Regions from separate parts of the Mesorhizobium sp. WSM1293 genome, predicted to be linked through region 2. Evidence: riboswitches for the same ligand, from Rfam matches in the RefSeq annotation. Region 2 holds a riboswitch; the other holds the start of a gene.

Region 1 (5,651 bases), on a different contig from region 2:
AGCCGTCAAGGCGGCGCCATCGAGCAGCGGCGTGCCGCCGAAGGTCAGTTTTATCCCGTCGAGGTTGAGAAGGGGCGGGGCCATGTCAGCTTTCAGGTAAGGGATAGGGATGAGCGAGCAGCATCGCGCGGCCATGGCCGAGCGCGATTTCGAGGCGGCCCCCGGTCTTGTCGGACTTGACCTCGTTGGAAATGGTCAGCGACGAACCGAACGCCACCTTGACGTGAGCGAGCGGCCATTTGGCGCCGGTGACGGTCAGGCCGTCGAGCTCGGAAAAGCCGAGCACCGAAAACAGCGTGCCGTCGGCATAGTCGAAGCCGGCCGTTCCGCGCAGCAGGGGGATGCCTTCCTGAGCGCCGCTGGTCAAAAGCACGTCCGTTCCCGCCTCCGCCAGCCGCAGGGCGAGCGACAGATGCAGAAAAGCGTGGTCGGCGCGCTTGCCGCCAAAGGCGCCGGCCAGCACCAGGCGGGTCGCGCCGCGCTCCAGTGCCGCGGCGACGGCAAGTTCGCCATCGGTCTGGTCCTTTTCCGCCGGGAAGGTCCGGCGCGGCACGGAAGCGAGATCGTCCGGCAGGTTGGCCGGCACCGAATCGAAATCACCCACCCACAGCTCCGGCACGAGACCCAGCAACCGCGCATGACCGATGCCGGCGTCGGCGGCGATGACGCGGGAGCCTTTGACCTGACGGTCGAGCCGTGGCGTACGGATGAGATCGCCGCCAAGCAGGATGGTGAATGTGCTCATATCGTGTGGCCCTTACCAGCCCGGCACGGGAAACGGAAGGCGGCAAACTCCCGCTTGCATGGCGGATCGGCCCGGCCTATGTGTCGAAACGCTCTAACGGGGTGCCGGACGCGATCTTCGCGGACCGGCTGAGAGGCAGTCTCGCCAACCCGCTGAACCTGATCCGGTTTGTACCGGCGGAGGGATTAGACGTTTCGGACAGTCCGACGCCTCAATTCCTTTCAATTCGAACGAAGGAGGCGCCGATGCGCACGCTTTTATACGCTCTTGTTTCAGCAACGGTCGTGGCCTTGTCCGGGCCCGCCTTGGCCAAGGATAAGCTCACCGTCTACACCTATGAGAGTTTCACCGCCGACTGGGGTCCGGGTCCCGTGGTGAAGAAGGAGTTCGAGGCCGAATGCGGCTGCGACGTCGACTTCGTCTCGGTCGCCGATGGCGTCGCGCTGCTCAACCGCGTCAGATTGGAAGGCGCATCGACCAAGGCCGATATCGTGCTTGGCCTGGATACCAATCTCACCGCCGATGCCAAGGCGTCAGGCTTGTTCGCGCCGCATGGCGCGGTGACGGATGTCAATGTGCCGGGCGGCTGGAGCGACGACACTTTTGTCCCCTTCGACTACGGCTATTTCGCTGTCGTCTATGACACGCAGAAGATGAAGACGCCGCCGAAGAGCCTGAAGGAGCTGATCGAAGGCAGTGCCAACGACAAGATCGTCATCCAGGATCCGCGCACCTCGACGCCAGGCCTCGGCCTGCTTCTTTGGGTCAAGTCGGTCTATGGCGACAAGGCACCCGAGGCCTGGGCCAAGCTCAAGGCCAAGGTGCTGACCGTGACGCCGGGCTGGAGCGAGGCCTATGGGCTGTTCACCAAGGGCGAGGCGCCGATGGTGCTGTCCTACACGACGTCGCCAGCCTACCACATGGTCGCCGAGAACACGGAGCGCTACCAGGCGGCCTCCTTCGAGGAGGGCGAGTATCTGCAGATCGAGGTGGCGGGTATCACCACGACAGGAGCCAAGAATCCGCTGGCGGCCAAGTTCATGGCCTTCATGACCGGGCCGAAATTCCAGGATGCCATCCCCGAGACCAACTGGATGTTCCCGGCAGGCAAGACCGACAAGCCGCTCAATCCGGCCTTCGACAAACTGGTCAAGCCGACGAAGACCTTGCTGTTCAGCCCGCAAGAGGTCGCCGCCAACCGCAAGGCCTGGGTCGATGAATGGCTGGCGGTGATGAGCAAATAGGCAGCGCGATGGCGCCGGCGCATTCCACGGATTCCCGCGTCAGTGCCGGCATTGTAGCGCTCGCTGCAATCGCGCTGCTGATCGGCGGCGCGTTTGCCGGCCTGCTTTTCGAGGGCGCCCATGATTTCTCGGGCGCCTGGGCAGCCTTCGATCCCTATCTGCTTCGCGTCATTCGCTTCACGCTCTGGCAAGCGGTCCTGTCGACGCTGCTTTCGGTCATCCCGGGGCTGTTTGTGGCGCGCGCTCTGTCGCGGCATCCACGTTTCTTCGGCCGCGCCTTCATCCTGCAGATCTTCGCCGTGCCATTGGCGCTGCCGGCCATCGTTGCAGCGCTCGGCATCCTGGCGCTTTATGGCCGTGCCGGCTATTTCGCCGGCGTGCTTGCCGTTATCGGCGGCGGAAGCTGGCCGGGCATCTATGGCCTGTCCGGCATTCTCGTCGCCCATGTCTTCTTCAACCTGCCGCTGGCGACGCGGCTGTTCCTCGAGGCGCTGCAGACCATACCGGCCGACCAATGGCGGCTGGCGAGCCAACTCGGCATGGTGGCGCGGCCGGCGTTCCGGCTGATCGAATGGCCAACGCTGCGCGCCGCACTGCCCGGCGTCGCCGGGCTTGTGTTCATGCTCTGCATCACATCCTTCACGATCGTGCTGACGCTCGGCGGCGGGCCGGCCGCGACGACGCTTGAGGTCGGCATCTACCAGGCGCTGCGCTTCGATTTCGATCCCGCACGGGCCGTTGCACTGACGCTGCTGCAGATCGCCTTGACCTTTATCGTGGTGCTGGCACTGACGCGGCTAGGCGCCAATGTGGTCGGCGACACCAATTTGCCGGTCGCGCAACGCCGCTATCTCTCGGTCAATCGGAGCGAGACCTGGTTGAACGCGCTACTCATCGTCCTGGCGCTGCTGTTCGTTGTCGGGCCGATGGCGGCAACCGTGATGGCCGGATTGAGTGCCGATCTCGCCCGCTTGGCCGGCGAGGCCACTGTCCGGCAGGCAACGCTGACCAGCGCGGCGCTCGCCTTCCTGTCGGCGCTGCTTTCGGTGATGCTGTCGCTGGCGCTGACCATGGCGCGGCGGGCGCTAGCGCTGACCCGCCGTGCCGGCGCAAAGACACTGCTCGAACACGCGACCGATACAGGCGCCGGTTTTGTCCTGGTCGTGCCGCCGATCGTCGTCGGCGCCGGCTGGTTCCTGTTGTTGCGCCATGTCGGCGATGTCTTCGCCCTCGCCCCGGTCATGGTCGTCACCGTCAACGCGGTGATGGCGATGCCGTTTGCGCTCCGCGCCGTGCGTCCCGCCTATGATGCAGCGAGCGAGCGTCACGAACGGCTCTGTGCACAGCTCGGCATTGCGGGCTGGAACCGGCTGATGCTGGTCGACTGGCCGTCGCTGCGGCGACCGCTCGCCACGGCCTTCGCTTTCGCCATGGCGCTGTCGCTCGGCGATCTCGGTGTCATTGCCTTGTTCGGCAGTGATTCCGTGCAGACATTGCCCTACCTTCTTCTGGCTCGGATGGGCAGCTACCGCACCGAGGATGCCGCCGGCCTCGCACTGCTGCTCGGCCTCGTCTGTCTCGCGTTGATCGTGGCGGCGCACTGGCTGGGAAGGGAGGAGGTCCGTGATGCGTGAAAAGGCGGCCAACGGGCTCGCGAAGGGCGCGCCGGTGCGGCTGGACAAAGTGTCGTTCAGCTATGGCAGCTATGGCGAGGCGCCGCTTGTTTTCGATGTCGAGTTTGCCGCGGCGACGATCACCGCCATCATGGGGCCGAGCGGTTCGGGCAAGTCGACGCTGCTCAATCTGGTCGCCGGCTTCGAGACCCCACGGTCGGGCCGCGTGCTGATCGGCGGTGTCGATGTCAGCGCCGAGCCGGCCTCGGCGCGGCCGGTGTCGATGGTGTTCCAGGAGAACAATCTCTTCGCGCATCTTTCCGTCGAGCAGAATGTCGGGCTCGGCCGCTCGCCATCCCTGCGGCTGACCGAGGCGGACCGCGCCGCGGTCGCCGAGGCGCTTGCGCGCACCGGTCTTGCGGGCAAGGAGAAACGCCTGCCGCGCGAGCTCTCCGGGGGCGAACGCCAGCGCGTCGCCCTGGCCCGCGTGCTGGTGCGCGACCGACCGGTGTTGCTGCTCGACGAGCCCTTCGCTTCGCTCGGACCGGCTTTGCGCGACGAGATGCTGGACCTGGTTGCCGCCGTTCATGCCGAACGCGCCATGACAGTGCTGTTCGTCACCCACCAGCCGGAGGATGCACGCCGCATCGGCGAGCATATGGTGTTTGTCGACAATGGGTTGGTCGCCGCCACCGGCAAGGCTGATGATTTCTTCGCCGGGGCTGGTCCGGAGGCGTTCCGGCGCTATATCGGCGCGGGTGCCGGATATTCCACATCACGCGATGTTGCCCGGAAGCGGACATAATTTACGGTCAAACCGGCTCCAGGCGATGTGGCGTTTGCTTGCCATGACCGGGGGAGTGTGGCTAGGTCCGCCCTACCGGTCCGGCACAGGCCGTGATTTGCCTGCAGTATCCGGCGCCCGCCCTGGGATGGGCCGCGGATACTGCAGCAGTTTGAGATATGGCACGTGAACATTCTGAAGATCGTCCCCGATTTTCAATGTCATGTGCCGGGACCCGAAAGGAAGCCGTTCTGGCGATCGGCGCTAACACATTGGGAATGAAACCGCTGGCGCGCTTTCTCGCGCTGGCCGGCTTTGCCGTGGCGTTGGCAAGCTGCCAGATGTTCACGCCGCCGGAAGTTCAGGAATCCGGCTTCCAGCCTTCCGACAAGCCGATCACGGTGGACAATGTCGGCGCCAACAACAAGCTCGCCGAATTGGCCAGGGCGCAGCATCCGCGCATCCTGGCGACCTATGGCGGCGAATATTCCGATCCCAAGCTCGAGCGCATGGTCGCCAAGGTGGTCGGTAGTTTGACGGTGGTGTCCGCCAACCCGACACAGACCTATCGCATCACCATTTTGAATTCGCCCAATGTCAATGCCTTCGCGCTGCCGGGCGGCTATCTCTACATCACGCGCGGCCTCCTGGCGCTGGCCAATGATTCGGCCGAGCTTGCCGCTGTCATCGCGCATGAGATGGGCCACGTCACCGCCAATCACGGCTTGCAGCGCCAGCAACTCGAGGCAGAGGAAGGCCTGGCGACCAAGGTGGTTTCCGATGTGCTCGGCGACAGCCCGACCGCCAAGGCGGCGTTGATCCGCGGCAAGCTGAGGCTCGCGCAATTCTCGCGCAACCAGGAGCTGGAAGCCGACGCCATCGGCATCAAGTCGATCGGCGAGGCCGGCTACGATCCTTTCGCCGCCGGCCGCTTCCTGCAATCGATGTCGGCCTACACCGATTTCCGCTCGATCAGCGGCGCCACCGACGCCAGCCTCGATTTCCTGGCCACGCACCCCAATACGCCGCAGCGCATCGATCTGGCGCAGCGCCATGCCCGCCAGTTCGGCGCGCCGGGCGTCGGCACGCGCGACCGCGATTCCTTCCTCGCCGGCATAGACGGCCTGCTCTATGGCGACACGCCGGAAGAAGGCTATGTACGCGGCGAAACCTTCCTGCATCCGGGCCTTGGCGTTTCGTTCACGGTACCGGACGGCTTCATCATCGACAATTCGGCGGCAGCGGTGACGGCCACCGGCCCCGGC
Region 2 (5,651 bases):
CCGGTCCTGCCATGCATTGCCGCTCGATGGAGTCGTCGAGCGGCATCATCGCATCCCAAACACCTTCAGTCAGCGCGCCTTGTCGCGTCGGTGAAGCCATCGAGCTCTTCACCAATATCCGAAAGTGCCCTTCGAACGATTGTCTCGACCGTGTCTTGCCGATCGGGATCGAGTAAACGAAGACCTCGTTGGATTGCATCGCGCCAGCTGGCACCGCGATTCCAAGCTTCGGAGAACACCACGGCGAGATCATCTTGCCGGCGGGCAGTTGCCATCGCCTCGACCAGCAAGCTTGCCTGAAGAACATCTTTTTCCCGTTTTGCCGCGCCGTTTGCATTCGCTTGGCGAAGAGAGGCGACAATCAGTTTGTGGACGGCATATCGCTCGGGTGAGGGGACCAGTACCGGGACTCCGGATCGATGCAACAAGACGGTTCTTACGGGTTCGCGGATCAGAAAATCCAGGAACCGCAAGGGTTGTGCCGATGCGCCGCCCAGCGACGGCATCGCGCTCGCGTGGTCGGCGTAGTCGTCGCTACCCCGATTTGGGGTCAGGAATTCGACCTTGTAGCGGGAAGCGTTTTCGAACTGGGTCGTGCGATTGGCATCCGTTCGGTGCGGAATTTCGCGAAACGACGGATCGATATCGCGCAGCACATTCATGATCGGTGGCAGACTGTCGCCCACTTCGACGGAGACCGAGTGAAATTGGGCAAAGTCGGCATCGCCTGTCTGTAGCGCTACCCCCGGCAGCCTTACGCCCAGATATCCGGCGTAGGTCTGGAATGCGACCGTGCCGACAAGTACGCCCCGCAAGCGGAAAAACCCGGCCTTGCCAAGAGCTTCGACGATATCGCCGGTAAATTTTTCCGGCTCCATCAACCCGGCCTCGCGAACAAGCGTCGATACGAGCTTACGACGGCTTTTCAGATCGCTCTTGATTTCCCTGAAGGCGGCGACGCGTTTTGCGATCTCGGGATCGTCGGCCGGACCGACATATCGTCTTGTCGTCTTCGGTCTGGTCTCCTCGAAATACCAGTAGTCGCGGCCTTTTACCGGAACCCGTACGAAATTGCCTGCCGTCGAGAAGTCAGTTTGGAACGAGGCATCCAGGCTTCGTTGCACGAGTTCAGCGAACAGAGTGCGATAAGCAATATCGATCGATTTCATGGCGGCGTCCGACCAGGGTCTTTGCGTTATAAGAAATTTGCAGTTCTCTTATAACTGCGCGCTTCTGCTCCTGGTTTCAAGTGGTTATAAGAAAATTGCGAAAACCTTATAATCGCCCGACCTGTTATCAGAAGCAGCGCCATACACCGCCAGCGGTGCGCGCCTGCGTCGATTTCCTGCGGCATGCGCATACCGGCCGTCAGACGCTGTCCGGCGATTAACGATGCGCCGAAAACCCGCGGAGCATTCGCTCCGCGGGTTTTCGCTCCAATTGGCGACAACTTACTTGCCGCAATGGTTGTCGTTGACTGTCGGCGAAGCCGTGCCCGGCGAGGTGCCGTTGGCATCTGGCTGTGCGCCCTGCGGACCGGCCGGGCAGTTTTCATCCGCGTTGGAATTCATGCCATCGGGCATGCCGGTCGTGCTGTTGGTTATGCCCGGGTCCACAGTGTCCGGCTCGACCGTATTGGGTGAAGCCGGCGTGTTCGGCTCAACCGTCACCGATTTGCCGCTGCCGCCTCCGTTTGCACCGTTATCGTCAGCACTTTGCGCCATGGCTGATGTCGCCAGGCCAATGGTGAGAGCCGAAGCTGCGAGGATTTTCATGTCTCCATTTCTGTGAACTCGTCGCTCATTCTTACGAAGGTGATCGCATCGCGACTATGGGGACAACCGGTCGCGGCAGTGAAGGTTCCCGACAAAATTCCGCTCAGGCGCACCACGACTGGCGCAATCCTTTTGGCGCAGTGTGCTGAAAAACGGCTTTCCCTTCAACCCGAATGATGCTTTAAGGCGCACATCCACAGGGGTGCTCCGTACGGTCGGGGCTGAGACGGGGGCGGCAAGCCCACAGACCCTAGAAGCTGATCTGGGTAATACCAGCGGAGCGAGGCGGGCGGTGTTTTCAGGCGCACAGATTTCCCTATATCCCATGACCGACGATTTCGTCGGTGTCATCCTTGGCGGGCTTGGCGCGCTCGATCCCTGGCGCGACAAGCTCAGGATCGAGACCGACGACATCTCGACCTTGCTGGTCGGGCCGCCCGAAGTGCTGTTTCCTGCCATGCGCGACCTCTTCGTGGCGGCGGCACGCAGCGGCAAACATTGCGTGTTGTCCGCCACCATCTCGCGCGGCTGCCCTGGCGAGCCGGACGATCCGATCTGCCGCTCCGATGCACTTGGTGGGCCGGTCGGGCCACTCGGCCCGCGCAGGGATGCGGCCATCGCGGCGGTGCGCAATGCTGCTGTCACCGGCCAGCCGGCGGCCGCGCAGTTCTCGCTCTATGTGATGGGCACCGACGACCACATGGACGAGATTTACGGCTGCATCGACTTTCTCAAGCAGTCCGGCGTCTATGAGCGTTCCAAGCATTTCTGCACGAAATTGCGCGGTGATGCCGGTGCGATCTTTTCGGCGCTGGACGAGGCCTTCTGTCGCTTCGGACCAGGCGCCGGCCACGTAACTCTCGACGTCACGGTCTCGGCCAACAGCCCGTCGGCTGTCTGAAGCTGCCGCCGCTTCCGCGCGGCCGTCAAAGGTTATCTCCCGTGGTCTCATCGTCAGTCGCTTCGCGCCGGATCGCGAGCCTTCTTGCCAAGGCAGTGCCGGCCATGGTCTCGGTCGGGTTGCTCCTGCTGGCGTGGGAGCTTTATGCCACCTATTCCGGCATCAAGCCGACGATATTGCCGGCGCCGTCGCGCGTCCTCGAGCAAGCGATGCTCAATCGCGAGGCGTTGGCCAACAACGCCGTTCCGACCATCCGCGCCACGCTACTCGGCTTTGCCTGTTCGCTCAGCGCCGCTTTTGCGCTGTCGATGCTGGTCGACTTCTTCCAGCCGCTGCGCCGCGCGTTGGTTCCCGTCTTCATCGTCAGCCAGACCTTGCCGCTGGTGGCGATCGCGCCGCTGGTGGTGCTGTGGTTCGGCTTCGGACTGGCGCCCAAGATCATGCTGGTGGCGCTGGTCACCTTCTTTCCGATGCTGGTCGCACTGGTCGAGGGCTATGAGTCGACCGAGGCCGAGATCGGCCAAATGCTGCGCGCCATGGGAGCAGGGCGCCGGCGCATCTTCGTGCTGGCGCGGCTGCCTTCAGCACTGCCTTACTTCTTTGCTGGCCTCAGGATCTCCATCACTTATGCCGTGGTCGGCGCCATCTTCGCCGAATATGCCGGTGCCGCGAAGGGGCTGGGCATATACATGCTCAACGCCAAGAACAATTTCCGCCCCGATTTGGTGCTGGCCGCCGTCGGTGTCAGCGCCGCGCTGACACTTGTCCTGTTCGGGTTGACTGTGCTGCTGCAGCGCCTGGCCATGCCCTGGGAGCGAGCCGACAAGGCAATCGCAGGGAAGGGGCCGCGGCGATGAACCGGCTCGAGCTGCGGCATGTGCGCAAGGCGTTCGGCGGGCTCGACGTGCTGGCCGATATTTCGCTCAGCGTCGGCGCCGGTGAATTCGTCTCGATCCTTGGACCTTCGGGCGCCGGAAAATCGACGCTGTTCCAGCTTCTGACCGGCGCCGAGCATGGCGAGGGCGAGATGTTCTTCGACGGCGAGCCGCTCGATGACCACGGCAAGCGCTTTGCCTTCATGCCGCAGCGTGATGCGCTGATGCCTTGGCGGCGCATCCTCGACAACGCGACGCTTGGACTCGAAGTGCAAGGCATCAGGCGCAAGGCGGCGCGGGCGCGCGTCGCGCCGCTGTTTGCCGAGTTCGGGCTTGCCGGCTTCGAGCGACATTTCCCCGGGCAGCTCTCGGGCGGCATGCGCCAGCGCGCGGCCCTGCTGCGCACCGTGGTGCAGCAGCGCGACATGCTGCTGCTCGACGAGCCGTTCGGCGCGCTCGATGCACTGACCCGCACCGCCATGCAGCGCTGGCTCGAACAGATGTGGCGGCATCACCGCTGGACGGCGCTGCTGATCACCCATGACGTGCGCGAAGCCGTGTTCCTGTCCGACCGCGTCTATGTGCTGTCGGCGCGCCCGGCCCGCATCGTGCGTGAAATCAAGGTGCCGCTCCCGCGCCCGCGCAGCCTTGGCGGCCAAGCCGCACGGCAGGCAAGCGCGCTCGAGGCCGAAATCCTCGACATCATCCTCAACCCCAACCCATCCAAAAGGACACGACCATGACTGACTTGACGCGCCGGCAGGCCTTGCTGCTCACGCTTGCCACAGGCCTTCCGCTCGTTGCCGGATCGGGGCGAGCCCAAGCACAATCGGCACAAAAGGTCACCGTTGCCCTCGACTGGACGGTCAACACCAACCACATCGGACTGTTCGTCGCCCGCGACAAGGGCTTCTATCGCGAGGCCGGGCTCGAGGTCGACATCCTGCCTTACAGCGATACCGGTGCGGGCACGCTGGTTGCAAATCGCGTCGCCGATTTCGGCATCAACGGCACCATCAGCCTGTTCACCCAGAGAACCGCCGGAGCGGACCTGAAGGGCGTCTATGCGGTGGTGCAGTCCGAAACCGGCCGCGTGGTCTTCAATGCGGCACGCAACGAGATCGTAAGCCCGAGAAGCCTCGACGGCTTGATCTATGGCGGCTTCGGCAGTGCCTGGGAAAACGCGCTGATATCGACCATCATCCGCCACGACGGCGGCAAGGGCAATTTCGAGACGGTGACGCTCGGCACCTCAGCCTATGAGGCGCTGGCCAATGGGTCGGTCGATTTCACGCTTGAAGTCTCGACGTGGGAGGGTGTCGAAGCCGAGCTCAAGGGCGTCAAGCAGCGCAGCTTCGTCTATGCCGATTATGGCGTGCCTGACGAGCACACGACACTGATCTCTTCGAGCGAAGCCTATCTCCAGGCCAATCCCAAGCCTGCGGCCGACTTCGTTCAGGCGACGCGGCGCGGCTACCAGTTCGCTGTCGACCACCCCGACGATGCGGCAACCCTGCTGATCGCTGCAAACAAGGATGCGTTGACCAATCCGGCGCTGATCCACGCCTCGCTGAAGGCATTGGCCGACGACCATTATCTACGCAGCCAAAGCGGCGCCATCGGGACGATGGATCCGGCTAAGATGGAAGCGATCGGCGACTATCTTTTCGCCTCCGGCATCTTGCGCGATCCCGACGGCAAAATTCTGGCGCAACGCCCTGATTTCGCGAGTTATTTCAACAACGAATTTCTAGCCTAGGCGTCCTCGGTGTGGACCGTGGCCGGCTCCGCAAGGAAGTAGGCGTCGCCACCAATTGTGACGCAATTTTTTTGCAAAGTAGTCGGCCCGGCGGTCAATAGACCGCGCCCTCATTTCGCACCGAGCCTGCGCGCTTTCTTGCGGTCGGCCGCGGCCCGTTTGTGGTTGCCCTTGGCGTCCCAGGCCCGACTCCGTGCCTCGTAGAGACCGACAAAATTGGGATCGAGCTTGATCGCCTTGCTGAGGTCGGCAATGGCCCCGTCATAGTCTGACCTGGTTGTCCGGATCACCCCTCTGCCGTAGTAACCATAAACGTTGTTGCGATCGAGGCTGAGCGCCTT

The links. Region 2 has a riboswitch for thiamine pyrophosphate ahead of M729_RS0103150 (YkoF family thiamine/hydroxymethylpyrimidine-binding protein). Riboswitches for the same ligand answer to the same signal wherever they lie in the genome.
Region 1: another riboswitch for thiamine pyrophosphate. It lies ahead of thiB (thiamine ABC transporter substrate binding subunit); the one in region 2 lies ahead of M729_RS0103150 (YkoF family thiamine/hydroxymethylpyrimidine-binding protein).

The regions. Positions count from the first base shown of each region.
Region 1 is NZ_AZUV01000014.1:76,724-82,374, reverse strand. It holds gene M729_RS0118915 (ABC-F family ATP-binding cassette domain-containing protein) at 1-84, opposite strand, end outside; gene M729_RS0118910 (thiamine diphosphokinase) at 86-745, opposite strand; TPP riboswitch at 833-947, shown strand; gene thiB (thiamine ABC transporter substrate binding subunit) at 991-1,989, shown strand; gene thiP (thiamine/thiamine pyrophosphate ABC transporter permease) at 1,998-3,623, shown strand; gene thiQ (thiamine ABC transporter ATP-binding protein) at 3,616-4,407, shown strand; gene M729_RS0118890 (M48 family metalloprotease) at 4,665-5,651, shown strand, end outside.
Region 2 is NZ_AZUV01000001.1:642,689-648,339, reverse strand. It holds gene M729_RS0103160 (GSU2403 family nucleotidyltransferase fold protein) at 66-1,169, opposite strand; gene M729_RS0103155 (hypothetical protein) at 1,452-1,775, opposite strand; TPP riboswitch at 1,964-2,077, shown strand; gene M729_RS0103150 (YkoF family thiamine/hydroxymethylpyrimidine-binding protein) at 2,068-2,676, shown strand; gene M729_RS0103145 (ABC transporter permease) at 2,781-3,533, shown strand; gene M729_RS0103140 (ABC transporter ATP-binding protein) at 3,530-4,294, shown strand; gene M729_RS0103135 (ABC transporter substrate-binding protein) at 4,291-5,310, shown strand; gene M729_RS01000000134600 (tetratricopeptide repeat protein) at 5,421-5,651, opposite strand, start outside.